DNA from 3 places in the Alishewanella maricola genome. Region 1 is predicted to be linked to each of the others. Evidence: predicted binding sites of a transcription regulator. Region 1 holds the regulator's gene; each other region holds the start of a gene.
The links. Region 1 encodes FNR, which switches genes on or off when oxygen is low (the NO sensors DNR and NnrR bind a similar motif). Its sites were predicted from a motif close to TTGATCTAGATCAA; they were not measured.
Positions count from the first base shown of each region.

Region 1 (4,471 bases):
GACGGTATTAACGATAGTCCGAGCTTTAACGCTGCGCATATTTCAGTTGCGGTGCAATCTGGCACCGATTTATCGAAAAACCAAGCAGATGTGGTATTTTTAAAAGCCGATTTACGCTTATTACAAAACCTTCTTCAAGGTGGCAAACAAACCGCCCGGGTGATCAAACAGAACCTTGGCTGGTCAGTGGGCTACAATCTGGTTATTATCCCTCTAGCCGTTGCGGGTTTTGTTTCCCCTTACATTGCCGTGATTGGCATGTCGTTTAGCTCGCTGTTAGTGGTATCCAATTCATTGAGGTTACTGAAAAAATGAGCATTATCTATGTACTGATCCCGATTGCCATCCTGTTTGTGGCTATTGGCATTGGTATCTTCTTTTGGGCGGTGCGCTCAAAGCAATTTGAAGATTTAGAAAAAGAAGGCTTAAGTATCTTGTTCGACGAAGATAAGCCCAAAGCGACACCACCGAACAAGCCTGATGAACATTGATTATGTCGCGGCGCTGCTGATTGGCTTTTTAGGCAGCAGCCATTGTTTAGTCATGTGCGGTGGTATTGTTGCCGCCTTACAATTTGCCATGCCTGCCCAAAGTGCTTGGCAAAAGTTTCGCTTACAACTGTTGTTAAGCCTTGGCCGCTTGATTACTTATGCCTGCTTTGGTGGCCTTGTTGGTTATTTTGGTGCGACCGCTATGGGCATTACCGGGGCCACTTTTATTGGGTTACGTTTATTGGCCGGCTTATTATTGCTGGCGATGGCGCTGTATATTGCGAGACTTTGGTTTGGTTTAACACGCTTAGAGCGCGCAGGGCAAGGTTTGTGGCGCTTTATCCAACCTTATACCAAACGCTTATTACCGCTTGATAGCAGTGGTAAAGCCTTAAGCTATGGCATGTTATGGGGCTTTTTGCCTTGTGGTTTGGTTTATTCGACCCTTAGTTGGAGTTTAGCCAGCGGCAGTGCCAGTAGCGGTGCACTGATCATGTTACTTTTTGGCGTCGGCACCTTACCGGCGTTACTGGTATTTGGCTCCGCGGCTAATAGCCTAGTCAAACTAAAAAACCAATTATGGTTTCGTTACAGTGCGGCATTATTGTTAGCGGTTTATGGTATTTACACAATATGGCTTGCTTTGCATAGACTAGTTTTTTAAGCTGTTACCCTATTAAGGGTAAAAGGGTGTGTGTGATGCAACGTTCAGCTATAAATTGTCAGGATTGCGGTTTTAGTCAACTGTGTTTACCGTTTTCGCTCAGTGAGCAAGAAATGAGCAAACTTGATGATATTATTCAGCGAAAACGCCCTTTGCACAAAGGCGATATGTTGTTTGAAAGCGGTAACGAGCTTAAATCGCTGTATGCCATCCGCACGGGTTCTTTTAAAACCTTTACGCTCACCTCACAAGGTGAGCAGCAAATCACCGGCTTTCATTTACCTGGCGATGTCATTGGTTTTGACGCCATCAATACTGAAAAACATGCCAGCTATGCTGAAGCCTTAGAAACCGGTATGATTTGTGAAATACCCTATCAAAACCTTGAAAATCTGTTAAGTCAATTACCTAAACTACGCCAGCAAATGATGCGTTTAATGAGCCAAGATATTCAATCTGATCAACAAATGATGTTGCTGTTAAATCGTAAAACCGCAGAGCAAAAATTGGCAACTTTTTTAAATCATTTGGCTTCTCGTTATGGCAATCGTGGTTTTTCTGAAAAAGCCTTCCGGCTCAGTATGACCCGCAGCGACATTGGTAATTATTTGGGCTTGACCGTAGAAACCATCAGCCGTTTGCTGAGTAAAATGCACAAAGATGAAATCATTCAAGTTGATGGCAAACTTATCACCATTTTGGATGCTCCCAGCTTAACCGCGCTTTCAGGCCAATGTTAACTCCCCTTAACTTGATATAGCACAAACATAAATCCCTATTAATCGCTTATCTTGGTCTACACTTAGATAAGCTGATTGACTTAAGAGGGAAGCTTTAATGTCTATTTACAATAATGTGTTAGTGGTTTTAGATCCGAGCGCTGATGAGCAAAAAGCGCTCGATAGAGCCATCGAACTTGCCCGCAAACAAGGCTGTCAACTGACCGCTTTTCTTAGTGTTTATGAATTCTCTTACGAGATGACCACCATGTTATCGGGTGACGAGCGCGAATCGATGAAACAGTCGGTGATTAAAGATCGCGAGCTTTGGGTCAAAACCTTTTTAGAACAACCCAGCGCCTTGGGTTTAAACATCAAAATGCACGTGGTTTGGCACAATCGCCCCTTTGAAGCCGTAGTGAAAACCGTCTTAGATAATAATTATGATCTGGTGATCAAAGGGACGCATGATCATGATGTTTTAAAATCGATGATTTTTACGCCGACCGATTGGCATATTTTGCGTAAATGTCCTTGCCCAGTATTGTTAGTTAAAGATCATGCTTGGCCTGCTAAAGGCAATATCATTGCTGCCGTTAATGCGGGTAGTGAGCAAGAGCATCACCTGTCATTAAATCAACGAGTGATCCACAAAGCACAACAAATGTCGCAATTACTCGATGCTAGGGTGCATTTAGTCAATGCCTACCCCGGCACCCCGGTGAATATCGCAATTGAGATCCCCGAGTTTAATCCACAAGAATACAATGACACCCTACGCCGCCATCATAAAGATGCGATATTAAGTCTGGCCGAAAAACATCAAATTAGTAACGAGCAATGTCATGTGTTAGAAGGTATGCCCGAAGACGTGATCCCGAAACTGGCCAAAAAGCTGGATGCCGAAATGGTCATTATCGGCACTATTGGGCGTACGGGCTTATCCGCGGCGATCATTGGTAATACCGCTGAACATGTCATCGACCGCCTAGATTGCGATGTATTAGCCATGAAACCGGCTGACTTTATTTGTCCGCTTGAAAAAAGCTAACTATCAGACTTTGGTAAAGGCGCGAGGTTGGGTATAATGAGCGCCTTTTTTCTGGCGGGTAGTTACTGATGTCGCACGCAGCACAAGCAAAAGCTCAATACAATCTGAACAAATTACACAAAAGATTGCGCCGGGGTGTGGGTCAAGCCATTGCTGATTTCGGCATGATTGAAGAAGGTGATAAGATCATGGTCTGCCTTTCTGGCGGCAAAGACTCTTACACCATGCTCGATATCCTGATGAATTTACAGCAATCCGCGCCGGTAAATTTTAGCCTTATTGCTGTTAACCTCGATCAAAAACAACCTGGCTTCCCTGCTGAGGTATTACCTCAGTATTTAAACCAGCTGGGTATTGAATATCTGATTGTTACTGAAGATACCTACTCGATAGTCAAAGATAAAATTCCAGAGGGTAAAACCACCTGTTCGCTGTGTTCACGTTTGCGCCGGGGCATTTTATATCGTACTGCAAAAGAGCTGGGCGCCACTAAAATTGCGTTAGGCCATCATCGTGATGATATGCTTGAAACCCTGTTTTTAAACATGTTTTATGGTGGCAAGATGAAGTCGATGCCGCCTAAACTGGTCAGTGACAACGGTGAACATATCGTGATCCGACCTTTAGCTTATTGCAAAGAAAAAGACATTGAAAAATACGCTGTCGCGCGTGAGTTTCCGATCATCCCTTGTAACCTTTGTGGCTCACAAGACGGCCTGCAGCGCCAAGTGGTCAAAGAAATGCTGCAAGATTGGGATAAACGCTTTCCTGGGCGCATCGAGACCATGTTTCAAGCCATGCAAAACATCGTGCCATCACATTTAGCAGATAAATCGCTGTTTAATTTCGCAGGGCTGACGAAGGGCGACGCTTTAGCGACTGAGGGTGATTTAGCATTTGATAAAGCGACCATCCCCAGCATTCCGGTTGGCTTAGAAATAGATAACGAAGATGAACAGCCGCTGCTACAAGCGGTTGAGTTAAACTAACTCCTTGATTATCTCTGCGCTTTAACTTGGCATCATGCTGTTAGAGCGCAGCTTTTCACATCGGCATTGCAGCGCGATATACCAGCCTGCCTTTGATAACCAAGCTGCACCTTGGCTTATGCGCATTCTGGCTGCTTAGCTGTGATGTCCAGCTAAAACCATACCCAACAGCACATCGCAGCGCAGGAAATAGCAATCAGCTTAATCTTCTAAAAAACGTCGATTGTAACGGATCATGGCGGTTATCTCTTCGATGTACTCTTCACCACGTTCAGAATAAGCATGCAACCCATGCGCCAATGCTTCACCACGTAAGGGGCGATCCTCTTCACGCAACTTCCAGCGGATTTGGCGTAACGACTCATAGGTATGAAAAGTATTCAGATTATAAAAATAACTGCTAATCGCTGCGGCGGCATCTTCAAATCGGGCCACTTCGTGAAACTGATCTTCAGCACGATTTAATGGCACGAGGCCACAGCCCTCCCGAAAGCACCATTGCCCAAAAAAGTTATAGCCTTCCACGGCAAAACGACTAGTGCCCCAAGCCGACTCAT
Region 1 is NZ_JAEINI020000004.1:340,286-344,756, reverse strand. Features, by position in the region: gene JAO78_RS08680 (heavy metal translocating P-type ATPase) at 1-315, shown strand, start outside; gene ccoS (cbb3-type cytochrome oxidase assembly protein CcoS) at 312-491, shown strand; gene JAO78_RS08670 (sulfite exporter TauE/SafE family protein) at 481-1,155, shown strand; gene fnr (fumarate/nitrate reduction transcriptional regulator Fnr) at 1,191-1,895, shown strand; gene uspE (universal stress protein UspE) at 1,993-2,925, shown strand; gene ttcA (tRNA 2-thiocytidine(32) synthetase TtcA) at 2,994-3,914, shown strand; gene JAO78_RS08650 (glucosaminidase domain-containing protein) at 4,116-4,471, opposite strand, start outside.

Region 2 (4,471 bases), on a different contig from region 1:
GAAAATAATCAGTAGTGATTCCCGCGAGCTTGCCGCTTGATAAAGCGTCATTTGGTTTGGCACCACAAACGGATAGAAACTTAGAGCTAAGCCGATAAAGCTACTGATAAAGATCACGTTACAAATGGCAAAAGGCAACCAAGCACCGGCATCTTTTGGCAGTGGCAAACGTTTTAAGGCCAAATAACCAATAACAAACATGGCAAAGCACAACAACGGGATCGCAGCAAAGAAATAGGCTAATGGTGGTTCCGTCCATACTTGTAACACGTTGGCATTCACCATCGGGTTAATTAAACTCACAGCCAAGATCCCGCTTAGCGTTAACACACCCGCTATTTTACAGTGTTTAATGGCATGCAGTTGCAGCTCACCGCTGGTTTTGCCAATTAGCCAGGCATTACCAATCATCGCATAGGCGGCGGTAACACACAGACCGCTGAAGCAAGCGAAAATAATACTGCCCGTATGATACTGTAAACCCATCACATAAATGCCCAGCATAAAGCCCTGACTGAAGGTTGCTAACAGCGATCCGGCTTTAAAGGTGTAATCCCAGTACACTTTACGCTGAGTTTTTACCTTAGCCCGAAAGTCAAAGGCAACACCACGTAAAATTAAGCCGATGAGTAACATGGCCGTGGGCAAATATAACGCATGTAAAATCGCGCTGTGCGCGGCGGGAAAGGCAACCAGTAACAAACCTACCGCCAATACGAGCCAAGTTTCATTGGCATCCCAAAACGGGCCAATCGAGGCAATGGCTGTATCGCGCCAGGCTTCGTTGCCCATCGGTAGGGTAATGCCGACACCTAAATCATAACCATCTAAAATGGCATAGAGTAAAATCGACAGGGCCGTCAGGCCACCAAAAACCAGGGCCAAATGTTCGGCCGTTAACCAATTCATCATGCTGAAGCTCCTGTGGCTTTGTCAGTGGCTGGCGCGTTTTCAGGTAAACCGGGCATCGTTAGGTCATACTCTTCTACTTCTACCGCACGCTTGGCTAACCAGAATAACGTTTTGATATAGAGCACCAGCAACACGGCGTACAGCACTAAATATAAGCCTAGGGTTAGCGCGACATGCTCACTCGGTACGGTAGTTACCGCGTCACGTGTTTTTAATAAGCCATATACTAAGTAGGGCTGCCGACCAATTTCGGTGACATACCAGCCGGCTAGGGTGGCGATCCAGCCCGAGAACGTCATACCGATAAGGAGTTTTAAATGCAGCGGTGTCAGCGTTTTATGCCTCACTAGTTTAATACTGCTCCACCAAGCCACTAACAGCATTAACATGCCGATTCCCACCATAACGCGGAAGCTATAAAACACTGGTGCTACCGGCGGGTGCTCGCCGACAAACTCATTTAAGCCTTTCAGTTCGCCATTTGGATCGTGCGTTAAAATTAAGCTGGCTAATTTCGGGATCTCAATTGCAAAGCGATTTTGCTGGGTTTCGGCATCGGGGATGGCAAATAACACCAGAGGTGCGCCTTTTTCGGTATGCCAAATACCTTCCATTGCCGCGATCTTTTGCGGTTGATGTTCTAAGGTGTTTAAGCCATGGAAATCACCGACCAATGCCTGAGTGGGCGCTAAAATTGCCGCAGTAAATAAAGCGGTTTTAAGCGTCAGTTTCGGGGCTTTTTTATTATCGCCACGCAATAAGCGATAGGCAGAAATACCGGCCACCAGGAAACAAACGGTGAGGGCCGAGGCCAGCAACATATGCATAAAGCGATAGGGAAAAGACGGGTTAAAAATAATCGCGAACCAGTCGGTGGCATGCACTACGCCATCGCGCATTTCAAAACCTGCTGGCGTTTGCATCCATGAATTCAGCACTAAGATCCAAAATGCCGAGAAAGTGGTGCCTAAGGCGACTAAAAAGGTGGCGAGGGTATGCGCCCAGCGCGGCACTTTATGAAAGCCAAATAACATGATGCCGAGCATGGTGGCTTCAAGGAAAAACGCTGTTAAGATTTCATACGCCAGTAAGGGCCCGGCAATATTGCCAATGGTTTCCATAAAACCAGGCCAGTTGGTGCCAAACTGGAATGACATGGTAATACCGCTAACGACACCCAGCGCAAAGGTTAACGCAAACACCTTGACCCAAAAGCGATAAGCGCGCATCCAAACGGGATGTTGCGAAAAATCGAAGCGTAATTTGAAGTAAAATAACAACCAACCTAAGGCAATGGTAATGGTTGGGAACAGGATATGAAAACTTATATTGGCCGCAAATTGAATACGCGACAGAATTAACGTGTCTAACATAACCACCTCAGCAATAGCCTATTAAGCGTCTTTTTTCGAGCGAAACTTTTCGGTAAATTCCAACACCTTGCCAACCCCAGAACCGAGCTTCATTAAGGTGTTTAACTTTTCTGGCGACAAGGACTGCAAGCTTTGCGTCCATTCGGTAATGTTTTCCAATAAATCATGGATTTCGGTAATGCGTTGTTGCGCGAAGCGTTCTTCTTTGTTGGCCGCTTCATCCATCATCATGTCGCGCAGTAATGACAACGTGGGATCCATCTCACGCTTTCGGCGCTCTTCAAATACTTTATTGGCCATATCCCAAATACTGCCACGGCAAAAATAGTATTCTTTACGATCACCCGCTTTATGTTGCACCTGCACCAGTTGCCAGCTACCCAGTTCTTTTAAACCCATACTGACGTTGCCACGGGAAATACCTAACAACTCGGCAATCTCATTGGCGCAGATTGGCTCTTCACTGACCACCAGCAAGGCATAAATTTGCCCTACGGTGCGGTTAAACCCCCAGCGACTGCCCATCTCACCAAAGTGACAAACAAAAGACTCAATCATTGGTGTCATTTGCATATTTTGTCCTTATTAAACTTTCAGAAATTTCTGAAACTATTGTACGCTCAGATTTTGATCCTGATCAATGTGTTTCTGGAAAATTTATAATAAGCCCTGTAAAGAGGCTGAAACTGGCGTGAAATCGTTGTCGGGAAGGGCTGACACAGTTGATTTTGTTCGATAAAGCATCAGTTGCGCGCTAATTAGCAGATAATTTCAGAAATCACTTGCAAAAGTGGCTGAGCTTGCATAATATTCGCGCCGTTCTGCTGGAACTAATCAGTACTCGTTGCCCGGGTGGTGAAATCGGTAGACACAAGGGATTTAAAATCCCTCGAGGGAAACCTCGTGCCGGTTCAAGTCCGGCCCCGGGCACCATTTTTATGCGCTTCCCCCCCTTTTTGTCACATTAATTTTTGTTTTTCATTTTCTGTAATGTCCTTATGTATTGCTTTTTATTGTTCTGCTTGTGTCTCTCGCTGTCACATCACGCGGCTTTATAAAAGCTGAAGTTCATGCAAGTTTTGCTTTTATCACTTCAATCCTCGTTCATACGGTTCGTTTCGTACGACAAAATGTGACTCAACATTTCAAGGCTTAATAGCGATGTGGTCAGCGGCAGGCTGGTCAAATTGGCTAACTCGATAACATTGCCATTAGACGGGGCAGTGGTTGTTAGTATTGGATTTATAACAACATTGCCGATTAAAAAGCTGCTATACCGCGTATTTACTGCTAGAGTAAATGAATAAACACACCCTTTATTTTATGGGGTAGTTTTTATTGGCATAAACTATCTCTAAATGGATCAATGAGGCACCCTATGTTCAGGTCATTAAGTATTCAAAAACGATTGCTCAGCGCATTTGGTGCTCTCGTCCTGATGTTGGCGGGTTTAGGCTTTTATAACCTGAACACGATGTCAGATATTCGTGAGCGTGCAAGTCAAGTGGAAACCACTATCTTACCCTCGTTAATGAACTTGGCTGACTTAAATTTAAATGTTACCCGCTTACGGGTATTTACATTAAGGCTGATGCTGACAACGGATATTCGACGTGAAGGCGAAACCTTACAATTAGTTGAAAATGTCCGGGCAGAAGTTAAGAAAAACGTATCAGCTTATGAAAGTGTGATTACGCTTGATGAAGAAAGACAAGTATTCACCGCTTTTAAAAAAACAGAAGAAAGCTATTTAGGCATTCAACAGCAAGTGATTGATTTATTGAAACAAGAGGAAATAGGCTCTGCTTTAGACCTTTTGCCACAGATGAGTGTGCTAGCGAATAGCATGACCCAAGATTTAATAAAATTAACCAGTATAAACCAGCAAGCTGTTGCTGATACGCGTACTGCTTCGATAGATGCCTATGAAAGTGCTAAATGGGTTGTTATCTTTCTCATTGCTTTCGCGGTAATCGTTGCCATTGTTATCGCGCTTGTTATATCAAAAAGCATTAATCAACCATTATCGCAAGTCATTGAATCAGCTCAGTTTATAGCTGGTAGTGATTTAACTCGTGATGTATGTCGAGATGGCAATGATGAGCTAACCACACTGGCGCAGGCCATAGCAAAAATGCAAACTAATCTTCGCGAAGCGATTGGTCATATCTCAAGCTCAGCCAGTC
Region 2 is NZ_JAEINI020000003.1:47,503-51,973, reverse strand. Features, by position in the region: gene JAO78_RS05825 (cytochrome d ubiquinol oxidase subunit II) at 1-909, opposite strand, end outside; gene JAO78_RS05820 (cytochrome ubiquinol oxidase subunit I) at 909-2,285, opposite strand; gene JAO78_RS05815 (GbsR/MarR family transcriptional regulator) at 2,307-2,858, opposite strand; tRNA gene JAO78_RS05810 (tRNA-Leu) at 3,132-3,218, shown strand; gene JAO78_RS05805 (methyl-accepting chemotaxis protein) at 3,664-4,471, shown strand, end outside.
Region 2: the regulator FNR is predicted to act here: its motif matches at 2,913-2,926, upstream of JAO78_RS05815 (GbsR/MarR family transcriptional regulator).

Region 3 (4,471 bases), on a different contig from region 1:
AAGTGGCTTCTGTGTTCATGATGGGTGATTATGATTTAACTGATAATATTTCAGCCTATTCTGAGTTAATTTACAGTCAACGTAAGACTGAAGTGAACAGCTTCCGTCAGTTCTGGACCGCGCAATTAGGTGGCAGACGTTACATTCGTGGTGGTACAGTTGATGGATGGGGTGGTGATGCTGTAGGTTTCATGCCTGTTGCGATGACTGACCACTCTGGCGGTGAAACGACTATTGATTACAGTCGTTACGTATTAGGCTTAGAAGGCTCATTAGGTGATTGGTCTTGGGATGTGTCATTCCAAAACAGTTACAACAAAGGTACATACAACAACAAAGTTATCCTATTTGATGCGATGGATATGGCTCAAAATGCTGTATACGGTGGCCCATGTGCCGGTGCAGTATCACCTGTTTCAGGTAAGGCCTGTACACCAGTAGATTGGTTAAGCCCAGATCACATCAATGGTAATCAATCTCAAGCCGTTAAAGACTTCTTATTTGATATTGACTATGGTGTAACAACTTATCGTCAATCAACTATCGACGGTTATATCACCGGTGATTTGTTTGAATTACCAGCCGGTATGATCAGTACTGCGGTAGGTGCATCATTTCAACAAGATGCGTTAAATGACGTGCCAGGTGAAGCTACTTTAGCAGGCAACTTGTGGGGTTCTACGGGTGCCGGTATCACTGCTGGTTCTGCCAACACTCGTGCAGTTTACAGTGAAGTGTTTGTGCCAGTTTTACGTGATATGTTCTTAGCGGAAAGTTTGGATATCACCGCTTCTGGTCGTTGGACTGATGTTTCTACTTACGGCTCTGATTCAACGTTTAAAGTATCTGCAAACTGGGTTATCGGTAACGGATTCCAAGTTCGTGCTTCTCGTGGTTCTTCATTCCGTGCTCCGGCACTGTTTGAGTTGTTCTTAGAAGGCCAAACGGGCTTCTTGAACCAAACTGGTAACGATCCTTGCTTAAACTGGTCTGCTCGCTTAGATGAAGGTACAATTGACCCTCGTATAGCGGCTAACTGTAATGCTGATGGTGTGCCAGCTACTTATGTTAATCCAGGTAGCTCAATGACTTCTATCACCGGTGGTGGTGCAGGTCTACTTGAAGCCGAAACCTCGATTTCCCAAGGCATTGGTATTGTTTGGAAGAGCCCGGAAGACAAATTTGGTTTCTCAGCAGATTACTACGATGTTGTGATCAGCAGCCAAGTGTCTAACATTGGTGGTGGTACTGTTTTAGACTTATGCTACCGTTCAGAAAACTTCCCAAATGAGCCATTCTGTGACCAGTTTACGCGTCGTGATGGTTCTGCAGCAGGCGACTTTGGTATTGACACCGTTCGTGGTGGTTATGTCAACGTAGCACAACAAAAAGTCCGTGGTACTGACTTCTTGTTTACTTACCAAGATGATTTTGATTTTGGTTCATTACGTATTCGCTTAGATCACACGGTTCAGTTTGAGCGTTCATTCAAGCAGTTCCCTGACAGTGATCCTTCGCAATATGTTGGTGATGTAGGTGATCCGAAGCACGTAGGTACGTTAAGCACCACGTTAAATCGTGACGGCTGGCGTTACACTTGGAACATGCGTTATGTTTCAGGCACAGACGATTACAAATACTTCGCGAATGGTAACCAGACGACTTACCGTGGTCAGCCATCAACGTTTATTGCTGAAACACCTACTTACATCCTACACTCTGCTTCAGTACAAAGAGATATCTATGGTGTAGATGTGACCTTCGGTATTGCAAACTTGTTTGATAAAGCACCGCCACAAGGTTCTCCAGCAGGCGTACGTACAGCGGGTAACTCTATCCTGTACTCTCAGTATGAGTTCATTGGCCGTCGTGCATTCTTGAACATGTCTTACGATTTCTAATTTGCGCTAGCGAATTAGTGATAGTTTGAATAAAGCCCCGTTTTGCGGGGCTTTTCTTTTGTGATAATTCAAGCCTAATGCTTTTCAAATAGGCATAAATTCATTACCATAAGCACCAGTTTTGATTTGAATCAACTTTTGCGCGGTAGAAATAAATGGCTGACGAAAACTTTAAAGACTCTTTGAATGCAAAACAGATACTGATATTTGTAATTGTTTTTGTAAGTTTGCTGTGTTTAGTGCCAATTTTACGCTGGGTACAGTTATTGGGTTAATGCAGTTTTGCATTTGCCAGATAGCCGCCACTCGGGCGGCTTTTTTATCGGTTTAATACAAGGGTAAAGCAATGGATTATCAAGCATTAGCAGCAGAATTGAAGCGCGTGATCAAAACGGTAGAAAACTACCCGAAACCGGGCATTACTTTTCGGGATGTTACCAGCTTAATGCAAGATGGCCCCAGTTTTAAAAAAGTGATTGATGCTTTTGCGGCGCATTATCAGCAGCAAGGTATTACTAAGATTATTGGTACGGAATCTCGCGGTTTTATTTTTGGGGCGCCTTTGGCTTATGCGTTGGGTATTTCGTTCGTGCCTGTGCGTAAACCAGGTAAATTACCTCGCGAACGGATCTCGCAGGCATACACCTTAGAATACGGCCAAGATGCACTGGAATTACATGCTGACGCCATCGCTGCAGGTGATAAAGTGTTATTGGTTGATGATTTGCTAGCCACTGGCGGTACTATCGATGCTACCGTGCAATTAGTGCGTCGTTTAGGCGGTCAAGTTGAAGATGCGGCCTTTGTTATCGCTTTACCTGAATTAGGGGGCGTGGCAAGACTTGAAGCCTTAGGCTTGAAACTTTGCAGTTTGGTTGAGTATCAAGGCGAATAAGTTTAGGCTAGGCACTGTGATGTTAGGTGCAGGAAAGCGGGCATGAGTTATCAGGTTTTAGCAAGAAAATGGCGGCCACGTCATTTTAGTGAGTTGGTAGGGCAACAGCATGTAAAAACCGCGTTGGCGAATGCCCTAACCAGCAGTCGCTTACATCATGCTTATTTATTTACCGGCACCCGTGGTGTCGGTAAAACGACCATCGCCCGTATTTTTGCCAAAAGTTTAAATTGTGAAACGGGTATTACCGCAACGCCTTGTGGCCAGTGTAGTGCTTGCCAAGAAATTGATGCCGGCAATTTTGTTGATTTGCTCGAAATTGATGCGGCTTCTCGAACTAAGGTTGAAGACACCCGCGATCTACTGGATAACGTGCAATATGCACCCAGTCGTGGTCGTTTTAAAGTGTACCTGATTGATGAAGTGCATATGCTGTCGCGGCATAGTTTTAATGCTTTATTGAAAACCCTGGAAGAGCCTCCGCCGCACGTCAAATTTTTGCTTGCAACGACTGATCCGCAAAAGTTACCCATCACGGTCCTCTCGCGTTGTTTACAATTTAGTTTAAAAGCCCTGACGCCGGTGCAAATTGAGCAGCATTTAGCAGAAGTGCTGGCTGCCGAGCAGATCCCGTTTGAAGCGGCTGCGCTCACCGCCTTAGCCAAGGCGGCCAAAGGCAGTTTACGCGATTCGTTAAGTTTAACCGACCAAGCCATTGCGCTAAGTAATAGCAATCTTACCGTCGAAACCGTGCGTCAGATGTTGGGCTTATTAGATACCCGTTTTGCTGTAAGTTTACTGAGTGCGCTGTTAGCCGCCGATATGGCGCAGCTGCAGCAGGCGTTACAAGAACTGTTAAGTCAACAATCTGATTATCAGCAGGTGTTAGATGATATGTTGTCGCTGTTGCATCTGACCGCGCTAACACAACTGCAGCCTGCTGCGTCAGACTTATCTGAACAAGCCGAAATGATCCGTTACTGGGCTGCGCATTTAGCGCCTGAGGCGGTGCAGTTGTATTATCAATTGTTAATTAGTGGCAAGAAGGAGCTCCCTTTCGCACCAGAGCCGGTGGTCGGGCTAGAAATGGCGTTATTACGGGCCATGGCCTTTGTACCCGCGAGCCGTACAGAGCCGCAAAGTTCGGCGCCAACGCAAGCGCTATCAACACCAGCCGCCTCGACACCTCAGGCACGCCCAGCCGTAATGACTGCGCCAATTGCTCCACACGCTATGGCGCCCGTTACTGCGCCAAGTCAGGTAACCTCTGCGGCAGCTGAACCACACCAACCCACTGAGGCGGCGGCAATAGCCTCGGCGCCGACAGAAACGTTAAGCGCCAGTGTTACAATGTCTAACACGGCCTTAGGCAATAACCCGATTGCCACGCCTGATAAGCATAGCGCTACTCCAGTAGCATCGGCGATAGATGAGGGAACCGCGCGTATTATGGCTCGGCGTGGGGTGCAAGTGACGGCAGCACCGCCAGCGGTGGAGACAGTCGCAGGAAAAAAGCCTGAGCGCCCGATGGCGCTGCCTCAGCCTGAATTACCTCAACGTTTAAATACGCCGCCATCCGCCATGGCTGCTACAACAAAACCGCAACAAGCCACAGCGGTAGTACCCGAGCCTGCTGCAAAGTTAGAGCCCCGTTCACACCAGCATGACGATGAAG
Region 3 is NZ_JAEINI020000001.1:492,357-496,827, forward strand. Features, by position in the region: gene JAO78_RS02435 (TonB-dependent receptor plug domain-containing protein) at 1-1,901, shown strand, start outside; gene apt (adenine phosphoribosyltransferase) at 2,248-2,796, shown strand; gene dnaX (DNA polymerase III subunit gamma/tau) at 2,839-4,471, shown strand, end outside.
Region 3: the regulator FNR is predicted to act here: its motif matches at 2,023-2,036, upstream of apt (adenine phosphoribosyltransferase).